3 regions of the Zhengella sedimenti genome follow, and region 3 is predicted to be linked to each of the others. Evidence: predicted binding sites of a transcription regulator. Region 3 holds the regulator's gene; each other region holds the start of a gene.
The links. Region 3 encodes LexA, which represses DNA repair genes until DNA is damaged. Its sites were predicted from a motif close to TGTTCNNNNTGTGTTCNG; they were not measured.
Positions count from the first base shown of each region.

Region 1: ACLB6G_RS07400 (sel1 repeat family protein) is a predicted target of LexA. The motif match lies at 1,955-1,972, and genes of this name have one in related genera.
Region 2: ACLB6G_RS02545 (metallopeptidase family protein) is a predicted target of LexA. The motif match lies at 2,069-2,086, and genes of this name have one in related genera.

Region 1 is NZ_JBKFFP010000002.1:352,559-356,482, reverse strand. It holds gene ACLB6G_RS07420 (DUF805 domain-containing protein) at 1-182, opposite strand, end outside; gene ACLB6G_RS07415 (hypothetical protein) at 257-409, opposite strand; gene ACLB6G_RS07410 (glutathione S-transferase family protein) at 585-1,298, shown strand; gene ACLB6G_RS07405 (DUF2147 domain-containing protein) at 1,318-1,656, opposite strand; gene ACLB6G_RS07400 (sel1 repeat family protein) at 2,096-2,362, shown strand; gene ACLB6G_RS07395 (acetyl/propionyl/methylcrotonyl-CoA carboxylase subunit alpha) at 2,626-3,924, opposite strand, start outside.
Region 2 is NZ_JBKFFP010000001.1:503,137-507,060, reverse strand. It holds gene ACLB6G_RS02560 (amidohydrolase) at 1-536, shown strand, start outside; gene ACLB6G_RS02555 (SH3 domain-containing protein) at 613-963, shown strand; gene ACLB6G_RS02550 (response regulator) at 976-1,356, opposite strand; gene ACLB6G_RS02545 (metallopeptidase family protein) at 1,503-1,925, opposite strand; gene ACLB6G_RS02540 (hypothetical protein) at 2,185-3,195, shown strand; gene ACLB6G_RS02535 (Y-family DNA polymerase) at 3,146-3,924, shown strand, end outside.
Region 3 is NZ_JBKFFP010000004.1:366,299-370,222, forward strand. It holds gene moaC (cyclic pyranopterin monophosphate synthase MoaC) at 1-425, shown strand, start outside; gene ACLB6G_RS13710 (molybdopterin molybdotransferase MoeA) at 437-1,657, shown strand; gene lexA (transcriptional repressor LexA) at 1,771-2,475, shown strand; gene ACLB6G_RS13720 (SDR family NAD(P)-dependent oxidoreductase) at 2,608-3,366, opposite strand; gene ACLB6G_RS13725 (class I adenylate-forming enzyme family protein) at 3,371-3,924, opposite strand, start outside.

The DNA.
Region 1 (3,924 bases), on a different contig from region 3:
TGGGCCGGCCGCACGCCGGAGGGAAGGGTTTCGGTGGCCTTCTGCCAGTTCTCCATGCCGGCCGTCCAGACCAGCGTCTCTGGCCGCACCAGGCCGCTCTCGGCCATGGCCCGCATCTGGTCCTCGCCCACCGGTCCGCGCCGTTCCTGTCCCTCGGCGTAATACCACTGCCGTTCATCCATGCCGGCTCACCCTCTCTTGCTTCGCCCCTTGCGCTACTGTGGCAGAAGTGCCGGCCGGGCCGCAAGTGGTGGTGTCAGCGGCACAATCCCCCGTCCACGTTCAGGCACGGCATCACGGCCGCATCCCAGGAACGGGCAGGGCGGGCGGTCTCGGCGACAAGGATGGACAGGCTGCTGCCGAGGGCGGCGGCAAGCAGGCAGACGATGGTGAAGCGGCGGGCAAGCATGAAACGGTGTCCCCTGACCTGATAGAATGCCGCATCCTGCCTGCACGGCGCTGAACCGGCCCTGATGGCGTCGTTCATCCACGGTTCAAGATGGTTGACGCCTGGCTTGCGCATTGCGCGCTTGAGGCGGGCCTGCGGCTGTGCTTGTCTCGGCCGCTATCCGGAGGACAAGAGCATGACCGCCATCCAGACCGCGCCGATCACGCTGCATTACTGGCCGACGCCCAATGGCTGGAAGATCACCATCATGCTGGAGGAACTCGGCATTCCCTATGAACTGCATTTCGTCGACATCCTGAAGGGCGAGCAGTTCGAGCCGGACTTCCTCGCCATTTCCCCCAACAACCGCATGCCGGCCATTGTCGATCCGGAAGGCCCCGGCGGCGCGCCGGTCTCTGTGTTCGAGAGCGGCGCCATCCTGCAATATCTCGGCCGCAAGTTCGGGCGGTTCTATCCGTCGCAGGAACGCGCGCGAATCGAGGTCGAGCAATGGCTGTTCTGGCAGGTCGGAGGCCTCGGGCCGATGTGCGGCCAGGCGCACCATTTCCGGGGCTACGCGCCCGAACAAGTGCCCTATGCCATCGAGCGCTACACCAACGAGGTCAACCGGCTTTACGGCGTGATGAACCGGCGCCTCGCCGACCGCGATTTCCTCGCCGGCGACTATTCCATCGCCGACATGGCCTGCATCGGCTGGGTGAAGCCCTACAAGCGGCAGGGACAGGACCTGAACGACTTCCCGAATGTCAAACGCTGGTTCGAGTCCATGATGGCGCGCCCGGCGGTCGAGCGCGGCATCAGGGCAGGCGAGGAGAAGCGGCTTTCCATCAACGAAATGACGAAGGACCGCGACGCCTGGAAGCTGCTCTTCACGCAAAAGGCGCGCTGAGCGCGCCGGGACCTCGCGCTCAGCGCTTCGTCCAGGTCTGCGTCTTGCAGAAGATCTTGAGCGCGCAGCCCTTCAGCTTCATCGAAGCGCCGGCGACCGTGGCCGAGCCGGAATAGGTCTTGTCATCGGCCGGATCGGTGATCGTGCCGGAATAGTCCCCGCCTGAACCGGACATCTTGCCGATGCGTTTGCCGCTGTGTTTTCCGCTCTTCAGCGTGATGCAATAGGCGCCGCCGCAGGGTGCGATTGCAGCGGTCTCGCCGCTTTGGGTGCGCCAGTTGCCCTCGATGGGATCGGCCATGGCCGTCACGGCCGTCATCGCCAGCATCGCGGCGGCAAGTGTAAGCATGCGCGTCATGTCATTCCTCCCGTGTCAGCCTCGTCGGGCACGTGTGCAAATTACAGCCAAGCCCGGTCCACAGGCAATCGGCCGGCGCGTGACGCTGCGTGAGGCGCGGGACGGGCGGTCTTGCGGTCTCCGCAGGACGGGAAAAACGGGTGCCGGCACCATCAGGCCGACTGTCTTGACCGCGATGTGCCTTGTTGCCGTGGTCAACGAATCCTTGATTTCCCGGAACGGCATTTTAGACGGATTTTGATCGAAAGCCCGCTTTGCCGCGGGTTCCGATGCTTAACGGAAACTGAGGTTTACGCCTTGTTTTCATTTTGTTTGTTTCAAATTAAGCACAAGTTTTTACGGCGGATTCAAGGCTCTGCGGCATCCTGAAAACCATGAAGCGCGGCCCTGGAATGAGGTAAGGCAACGGGTCGCGAACAGGGACACAGGGGATTGGAAAATGGCACGTTTTGACATGCACGAAGCCGGCGCCGGCGCCATGGATGCAACGACCCAGGCCGACATCCTTTTCGAGATGGGAATGATGTACGCCACCGGCCGCGACTGCGAGATGGACCTGGTTGCCGCCCACAAGTGGTTCAACATCGCCGCGATCAAGGGTTCGGCCCGCGCCGCCGCGCTGCGCTCCGAAATGGCCGGCCAGATGTCGAAGGCCGAACTCGCCCGCGCCCTGCGCGAGGCCCGCGAATGGATGACGATGCACTGATCGCCGGGCAGACAAGTTTCCAAGCCCCGCACCGCAAGAACGGGGTGGAACCGCCAGAAGGCGGAAACGGCCGGCCGGCAATACAAGAAGAAGAGGGCCTTCGCCATGCGAAGGACCCGGCCACGGACCGGCACTGCGAACGCGTATTTTCGGCGTGGGGACGCTCGGGGGACGCGCTTGGCAGGTGAAAGTGAGCCGCGACCGGCAGGGGACAGCCGGCGCGGCTCTTTTCTTTCCGGGCACCCAGTCGAGGCGCTCCGGCGTCAGTCCTGTTCCTCGAACCGCACAAGCACGGTGCCGTCCGTCACTTGCGCGCCCTGGGCCGCCACCTCCGCGATCACGCCGTCATGGGGCGCTGCGATGGTGTGCTCCATCTTCATGGCTTCCAGCACCAGCAGGGGCTGGCCCTTCGTCACAGTCGCGCCTGCCTCCACGTTCACCAGCTTGACCAGTCCGGGCATGGGCGCTGTCAGCCTGTCGGCACCGCCGCCGTCGCCGGCATCGGCGAACGGATCGCGCAGCGAGAAATCGATGGCATGACCGCCAGCGAACACCGTGACATGGCCGGGCCAGTGCACTGCCGACCGCGTGCCGAGCGGCAGCGTGACCGGCGGATGATCGCCCACAGAAACCCTGGCCGAGCGGCCGTCCGCCGGCGTCACCCGCGCCGGGATCGTCTCCTCGCCCCGCTTCAGTTCGACCGTGATGGACAGCGGATGGAAATGGCTGAATCCGGCCAGCGCGTCCCACGGATCACTGCCGGCCGCCGGCTTGAGCCCGGAAGCGGCAAGCGCGGCTTCCGCCACCATGGGCGCCGATGCGTCCGGTTGCGCTACGAGGCTCGCCTGGTCGCGCTCGATCAGCCCGGTGTCCACGTCCCCGGCGGCAAAGCCGGAATGGCGGGCAAGGGCGGCCAGGAAGCCGGTATTGGCGATCGAGCCGGCCACCTGGGTGGCCTCCAGCGCCTCTGCGAGCCCGTTGAGCGCGGCCGCCCGGTCGCTGCCTTGCACGATCAGCTTGGCGATCATCGGATCGTAGAACGGGCTGATGGAATCGCCCTGTTCAACACCGCTGTCGATGCGCACCAGCCCGCCCTTGACCGTAGCCGGGAAGGCGAGGTGATGCAGCGTGCCGATGGCCGGCAGGAAGCCGCGCGCCGGGTCCTCGGCATAGACGCGCGCCTCGAAGGCATGGCCGCAGAGCGCGATCTCGTCCTGGCGGCGGGGCAGCGGTTCGCCGGCGGCCACCCGCAATTGCCACTCGACGAGGTCCACGCCGGTGATGCATTCGGTCACCGGATGCTCCACCTGCAGGCGTGTGTTCATTTCCATGAACCAGAAGCCGTCGGGACGCAGCCCTTCCGAGCCGTCGACGATGAACTCGATCGTCCCCGCGCCGCGATAGTCGATGGCCTTGGCCGCCTTCACGGCGGCCTCTGTCATCGCCGCGCGCATCTCTTCGGTCATGCCGGGGGCAGGGGCTTCCTCGATCACCTTCTGGTGGCGGCGTTGCAGGGAGCAGTCGCGCTCGAACAGGTGGACGACATTGCCGTGGCTGTCGCC
Region 2 (3,924 bases), on a different contig from region 3:
CCATGTGCGAACTGGTCGAGGCCCTGCCGCGCCTGCCCGCGACGCTTGGGCATCCGGAAGGCCATTCGGTCGTCACGCTCGTCCACGCCCGCCTCGGCGAGGAGGCCTTCGGCATCGCGCCGGGCGAGGCCCATGTCATGGCCACCCTGCGCGCCATTGACGACGTCACGCAGGATGCGCTGATGCGCATGGCACACGACCTGGCGCGCGCCGCCGCCGCCCGCCATGGGCTGGAGATCGCGATGGAAACGGCGGACGGCTTCGCGGCCAATGTCAATGATGCCGCCGCCGTTGCACGTGTCGAGAGCGCCTTTGCATCGCTCGGCCTGCCCGTCATGCCGCTGGAGGGCCCGTTCCGCTGGTCGGAGGATTTCGGCCGCTTCGGCCAGGCCTGCCCCACCGCCATGTTCGTCCTGGGCGCGGGTGAAGGCCATCCGCCGCTGCATGCACCCGACTATGATTTTCCCGACGACATCATCGAAACGGGCATGTCCGTGTTCGAGCAGGTGATTCGCGATCTGTGCGGCGCCGCTTGATGCCGGTCAACGCGCACCGCCGCGTCCACTGGCATCTTCAATCAAGGACCGCAGGATGCAGAAAAGGAGACGAGACATGGTGCGCAAGTTCCTCGCAGTGGTTGCCGTGGCGATGGGAACGGCCCTGCCGGCCGTTCCGGCGTCGGCGGGCGATTGTACCGGCTATGTGGTGGGTGTGCGTCCGATCTCGCAATATGACCACGACCGAGGCACCGGCTTTCTCGCGGTGCGCACCGGTCCGGGATCGCGCTACCGTCAGATCGGCGAACTCTATGCCGGCGATGAAGTGTCCGTGTGGGACCGCAGCGGCAACTGGTATCAGGTGGCCTGCATGTCAGGTGACTGCACCAATCCCTATTGGGGCCGGCCAAGCCCGCGCGGCTGGGTGTCGGCACGCTATATCGACGCGCGCGGGGTCTGCCCGTAAGGCGGATCCGGCTCAGCCGGCCAGCCGCGGCTTGCGGACGGGCGCCTCGTCGGAGCGCATCAGCAGGGCCATGGCCTTGAGGTAGTCGACCGGCTTGGCCAGCAGCGGCGGATTGTCCAGCCCGCTCTCTTCGATGGCGTCGAGGCTGGCGCCCGACACGACGAAGAAAGGCAGGCCGGCTGTGCGCAGCGCATGGGCTACCGGTGTCACCACGCCGTCGGGCAGGTTGAAATCGAGAATCGCCCCGTCCACGTCCTCGAGCAGCAGGATGCGCTGCGCCTCGGCGACGCTTTGTGCCAGGATGACGGCATAGCCGGCCGCCTCGGCCTGTGTGGCGGCATCCATGGCAAGCCACGCGTCGTCTTCCACGATAAGCAGGGTCGGCTTGTGCATGGCACTCCCTTTCGTCCCTTGATCCCTTCATGTCCCGGCCGCTCAACGCCGGGAAGGGAAAAGAGGTTTCCCCTGCCTGCCGATGCTCCGGCAACATGGTTAATGAAGGGTTCACCCACGCGAAGGACGGACGCCGGGAAGGGCGGTCAGCCGGCCTGTTCCTCGATTCGCGCCATGTCGTCGTCCGACAGGCCGAAATGATGGCCGATCTCGTGGATCAGCACGTGGGTGACGATGTCACCCAGCATCTCGTCGCTTTCCGCCCAATAGTCGAGAATGGCGCGCCGGTAGAGCGTGATGCGGTTCGGGCCCTCGCCGGTCTGCGGATTCCAGCGGTCGGCTATGCCGCGGCCCTCGAACAGGCCGAGCAGGTCGAACGGTGTTTCCAGCGCCAGCGCGTCGAGGATTTCCTCCTCGGGAAAATCGGCCACCTGGATGACGATCTCGCCGGTCAGCGCCCGGAATTGGCCGGGAAGATGCGCATAGGCCTCCATTGCCATCAGCTCGATCTCGGCGAGCGTCGGCGCGGCGGCTGTCTGCCAGTTGCGGGTTGCGTAAATACGGGCCATCACTTTTTCCTGTCGGGCCCATATAGGCGTTTTTCCCGCGGGTTTGAAGGACATTGCGCCCATTCCGCCTGGCGGGCCTGCCGGAACGGAAACAAGAATCTTTTCCTGCCCGCTTGACTCATCCCGCCGGCTCTGGAATCCATAAGAACATAACAGGAACATGAACAGCGGCGGTTTACCTGGCACTGCATATGCGGGCCGGAAGAGCGCTCGCTCATTGCCTGGGTCCGCAGCAGGGCCTCATGAAAGGACAAGCGCCATGGCCACCCGTGCCGTGACGGAGGAGCTTTTGCGTGATCTGCGCCAGCGGATCGCGGCCATCGAGGACGCCACGCCCCGTCTCCAGCCGGGGCCGGCGGCAGCCGAAAGCCGCGTTTCGCCGGACCATGGCGGACGGGATGAAGCGGCCGCCACATTCCTGCGCGCCCATGGCCGCCCGGTGGAAGGCTTGCGCCACACCCGCGCCCTGCGGGTTTCGACGGGCGACGGGCGCGTCGACCGGTTGCTCGGCGGAGGCCTGCCGCTGGCGGCCCTCAGCGAGGTGATCGCGCCGGAAACGCGTGACGCGGGCGCGGCGGGCGCGCTGGCGCTGGGCCTCGCCCTGCGGGCCCATCGTGAGCGCAAGACCGCCGCGGCGCAGGCGCCGCTGCTCTGGGCGACGACACGCCAGGCCATGGCCGAGGCCGGCATGCCCTGGGCGCCGGGGCTGGCCGGTCTGGTCGGGCTGGAGCCGCATCGTCTTCTTCTGGCCGAAGTCCCCCGCCTTGCCGACCTCCTGTGGATCGCCGGCGAGGCGGCGCCGCTGCCCGGACTTTGCGCCGTGATCCTTGAAATGCGCGGCAACCCTGCCGCCTGCGACCTGAGCGCCACACGCCGCCTGCACATGCGCGCCCGCCATGCGGGCCGGCCGGTCATCCTGCTGCGTCAGGCGGCCCGTCCGGAAGCGGGGGCGGCCCTGCTGCGGCTTCTGGTGCGCGCCGCGCCCTCTGCCCCGGCAAGCGCCTTTGGCGTCACGCTCGATGGCACGATCGGCAATCCCGCCTTTCGCCTGACCGTCGACAAGGGTGCCAGCGAAACCCGTGACCTGACACTGGAGTGGAACCGTGATGAACAGCGATTTGTCCTGCGGCCCGACGGATCGGCGGAACGGCAGCCCGTCCGCCGCCCGGCGCATCCTGGCGCTGTGGTTTCCCTGTCTGCCCACCGACCGGATACTGGCCATGCGCCTCGGCCGGACCTGGCGGACCCGTCCGCCCGCCGGCGCGGCTGAACGCCCGCCGCTGGTGCTGGCCGAAACCGTGGCCAATACGCAGCGCCTTTCAGCCTGCTGCGAAAAGGCCTCCGGTCTGGGCCTTGCGCCCGGTATTGGCCTCGCGGCCGCACGGGCCATGCATCCGGAAATCGAGGTCCTGCCGGCCGATCCGGCAGCCGACACCCGTTTCCTGAAGCATCTGGCACAGTGGGCGACACGCTATACGCCACTGGCCGGGCTGGACGGCAGCGATGGCCTGTTCCTGGACATTGCCGGCTGCGCCCATCTGTTCGGCGGAGAGGAAGCCCTCATGCTGGATGCGGTTGCCCGCGCCCGCGCGCTCGGGCTTGCGGTTCAGGCCGGCCTGGCTGCGACGCCCGGCTGTGCCTTTGCCGCTGCCCGGCTGCGGCCCGGCGCCATGATCGCCCCCGGCGCGGAAGAAGCTTTCCTGTCGCCCCTGCCCCTTTCGGCCTTGCGCCTTGAACCGAAGGCCGAGACCGGCCTGCGCGCCGTCGGCCTTTCCACCGTCGGCCGCCTGGCCGCCCAGCCGCGCGCCGCCATTGCCCGCCGTTTCGGCCCGGCTGTCATTGCCCGTCTCGATGCGGCATTGGGCAGGACCGGCGAAACCGTCTCGCCCCTCATGCCCCTGGCCGACCTTTCCGCCGAACGCCGGCTGGCCGAACCGGTCATGCTGGCCGAGCATGTCGAGGAAATCGCGCAGGGCCTTGCCCGTGCGCTGAAACCGGC
Region 3 (3,924 bases):
GCGACAAGGCCGCGACCACCCGCACGGCCGTTGCGGAAGGCGCGGTGCGAATGAATGCCGGAACGCTCGCCATGATCCTGGCGGGCAATGCCAAGAAGGGCGACGTGATTGCCACCGCGCGCATCGCCGGCATCATGGCCGCCAAGAAGACGCACGAACTGGTGCCGCTGTGTCATCCATTGCTGCTGACAAAGGTGACTGTCGACATCGAGCCTGACGACGCCCTGCCCGGCCTTCGCGTACGCGCCCTGGCGCGCGTCAACGGCCAGACCGGTGTGGAAATGGAAGCGCTTTCTGCTGTCTCGGTGGCTTGCCTGACGATCTACGACATGGCCAAGGCCGTGGACCGCGGCATGGTGCTCACCGATATCCGCCTGATCGAGAAACAGGGCGGAAAATCGGGCCATTGGCGCGCAGAGGACTGAGGAAAGAGAACATGGCATTGCTTCCCGTCGCAGAGGCGCTGTCCCGGCTGCTTGAAGGCGCCGGACTGCTGGGCACGCAGGACGTGCACATCGCCGACGCGGCAGGCCGCTACCTGGCCGAGGACCTGGCCGCGCGCAGAACACAGCCGCCGTTCCCCGCTTCCGCCATGGACGGTTATGCCGTGCGGGCAGCCGACATCGCCACCGTGCCGGCCGAACTGGACGTGATCGGCGAATCCGCCGCCGGCCACCGCTTCTCCGGCAAGGTCGGTGCTGGCGAATGCGTCCGCATCTTCACCGGCGCACCGGTTCCGCCCGGCGCCGACACCGTCATCCTCCAGGAAGACGTGACGGTCCTTGGCGGCGGCCGCATCCGCGCCGGACAGTCAGAGCCGGAAGGCCGCAACATCCGCGTCGAAGGCCTGGACTTCCGCCAGGGCGGTACGATCCTGAAGGCCGGACGAAAGCTGGACGCCGCGGCGCTGTCGCTGGCCGCGGCAGCCAATCACGACCGCCTGCCGGTCGCGCGCAGGCCCCTGGTGGCGATCCTGGCGACCGGTGACGAACTCGTGCCGCCCGGCACCCTGCCCGGCCCGGACCAGATCATTGCATCCAATTCCTTCGGCGTTGCGGCCCTGGCCGCCGAGGCCGGCGCCGCGGTCATCGACCTGGGGATTGCCCGCGACGACCGCGCCGTCATAGCCGCCGCGGTCGGCCGCGCGCGCGATGCCGGCGCCGACATCATCGTCACCTTGGGCGGCGCTTCCGTCGGCGATCACGATCTCGTCCAGTCGGTCCTGACCGACATGGGCATGGACCTCGATTTCTGGAAGATCGCCATGCGGCCCGGCAAGCCCCTCATGGTCGGCCGCTTCGGCGAAACGCGCGTGCTCGGCCTGCCGGGAAATCCTGTCTCCAGCCTGGTCTGTGCCCATCTGTTCCTGCTGCCGCTGATCACCGCGATGTGCGGCGCCCGTCACGTCCACGACATCCGCATGGCCCGGCTGACCGTGCCGATGAAGGCCAATGGCGACCGGCAGGATCATGTGCGCGCGGTCTGCGCGGGCGATGGCACGGGCGGGCTCGGCGTCACGCCTTTCGAGCGCCAGGATTCCTCCATGCTTTCCACCCTCGCCGGGGCCAATTGCCTCGTGATCCGGCCCATCGCTGCCCCGCAAGCGGCAAAAGGCGTTGCGGTTCCCTGCCTCATCCTGCGCAATCCGGACACCTGACACCTTGCCCCGGACCGTCCTTTTCGGGACCGGATGGGCAGCCCCTTGCGGAACAGGACGGGAACAGATATGTTTGTTCCGGTTTTGTATTGCGACTCGTCTGGAGGTGGCCTGTGCTCACCCGCAAACAGCATGAACTTCTGCTCTTCATCCATCAGCGGCTGAAGGAGACGGGCATTCCGCCATCCTTCGACGAGATGAAGGATGCGCTGGACCTGGCTTCGAAATCGGGCATTCACCGCCTGATCACGGCGCTGGAGGAACGGGGCTTCATCCGCCGCCTGCCCAACCGGGCGCGCGCGCTGGAGGTGATCCGTCTTCCCGAGGCCATGGCGAACGGACCGCAGACGCGCGGATTCTCGCCAAGCGTCATCGAGGGTGGCCGGGGGCAACCGGCCGCGGCAAGACCGGCAACGCCCGAAGGCGATGCGGCGCAATCGATCGCCATCCCCGTGATGGGGCGCATTGCCGCAGGCGTGCCGATCGACGCGATCCAGCACCAGACCCACACCATTGCCGTTCCGCCGGACATGCTGGGCGGCGGCGAGCACTATGCGCTTGAGGTACGCGGCGATTCCATGATCGAGGCCGGCATCTTCGACGGTGACACGGTGATCATCCGCAACGGTCAGACCGCCAATCCCGGTGACATCGTCGTCGCCCTGGTGGACGAGGAGGAAGCGACGTTGAAGCGCTTCCGCCGCAAGGGCGCCTCGATTGCGCTCGAAGCGGCCAACCCGTCCTTCGAGACACGGATCTTCCCGCCCCACCGCGTCAAGGTGCAGGGCCGTCTTGTAGGACTGATCCGCCGCTACTGACGACCGGGAACGCCTTGCCTCGCGCGGCGTTCCCATCCTCTGTGAGGGAATGGTCCCGGCACCCTCTGGCAAGATGCCGGACGTTCCGCTTTCGGGAGGGGTGGTCCGGAGACCGGGAGCGGTCCGGTCGGATCAATGCGCGAAATTGTGCATCCCGCCATCGACCGGGATCACATTGCCGGTGATGTAGCCGGCCAGCGGCGAGGCGAGAAAGGCGACCAGGTTTCCGATATCCTCCGGTTTGCCGAAATATCCGATCGGAATGTTCCTCTCGATGAAGCTCTGCCGCGCTTCCTCGGTCGGATGCAGCCTGTTCAAGATCTGCTCGCTCACAATGCGGCCCGGCGGGATGGTGTTGACGGTGATGCCTTCCCTGGCGATGTCGCAGGCCAGCCCCTTTGCCCAGAGATGAACCGCTGCCTTTGCCGCGCTTGCAGCATTGACGCTGCGCGGTTCCATGGTGCCGCTCAGGTTGATGATGCGGCCCCAGCGGGCGGCACGCATGGCCGGCAACAATTCCTGTGTCATCCGCCGCACCGCGGTGAAGTTGAGCGCGAAAGCCTCGTCCCAGTCTTCATCCGGGGCATCGATCGGCAAGGGCCTCGACCCGCCCGCGCAATTGACGAGGATCTGGATCGGGCCGACCGCCTCCTGGGCTTCGCGGGCAATGCGCGCGACATCGTCCTTGTCCGTTATGTCGCCGGGGATCAGGACGAGCCGCCCATGGCCGGCGGCAGCCACCTTTTCGGCCAGCGCCTCCAGAAGATCCGCGCGCCGTGCTGTCGCAACAACGACAGCGCCTTCGCGTGCCAGGACTTCCACGATGCCCGCGCCGATGCCGGCGCTCGCGCCTGTTACCAGCGCCGTGCGTCCCTTGAGTTGCAAATCCATCCGGTCAGGTCCTCTTGAAGTAGTCGGCAAAGCGGTTCTTCTGAACCTTGCCGGTGGTGGTCAGGGGCAAGTCCTTCTCCTCCACGAAATGATAGAGACGCGGAACCTTGTAGGCGGCGAGTTCCTTGCGCATGGCCGCATCGAGGGTCTTTGTGAAGTCTTTAGGAACAGGGCCGCTCGGAACGATGACGGCGCCGATGATCTCGTCACGAACCTCGTCCGGCACTCCGACGACAAAGGCGAGCTTGACGCCGGGCTGGCTCATCAGCAGGTCCTCGACCTCGGCCGGCGACACGTTGATGCCGCCTGTCTTGATCATTTCCTTGATGCGGCCGCGGAAATAGAGAAAGCCGTCCTCATCGACGAACCCGAAATCGCCGGTGCGGAAATAGCCGTCCGGCGTGAACGCCTCGCGGTTCTTGTCCTCGTCCTTGTAGTACCCGATCGTCACATAGCGTTTGATCTGGATTTCCCCGATCCTGCCGCGCGGAAGCTCCTCATTCGTCTCCGGGTCGGCAATGCGCTGGATGACGCCGTCAAGCGGCCTGCCGACGGAGG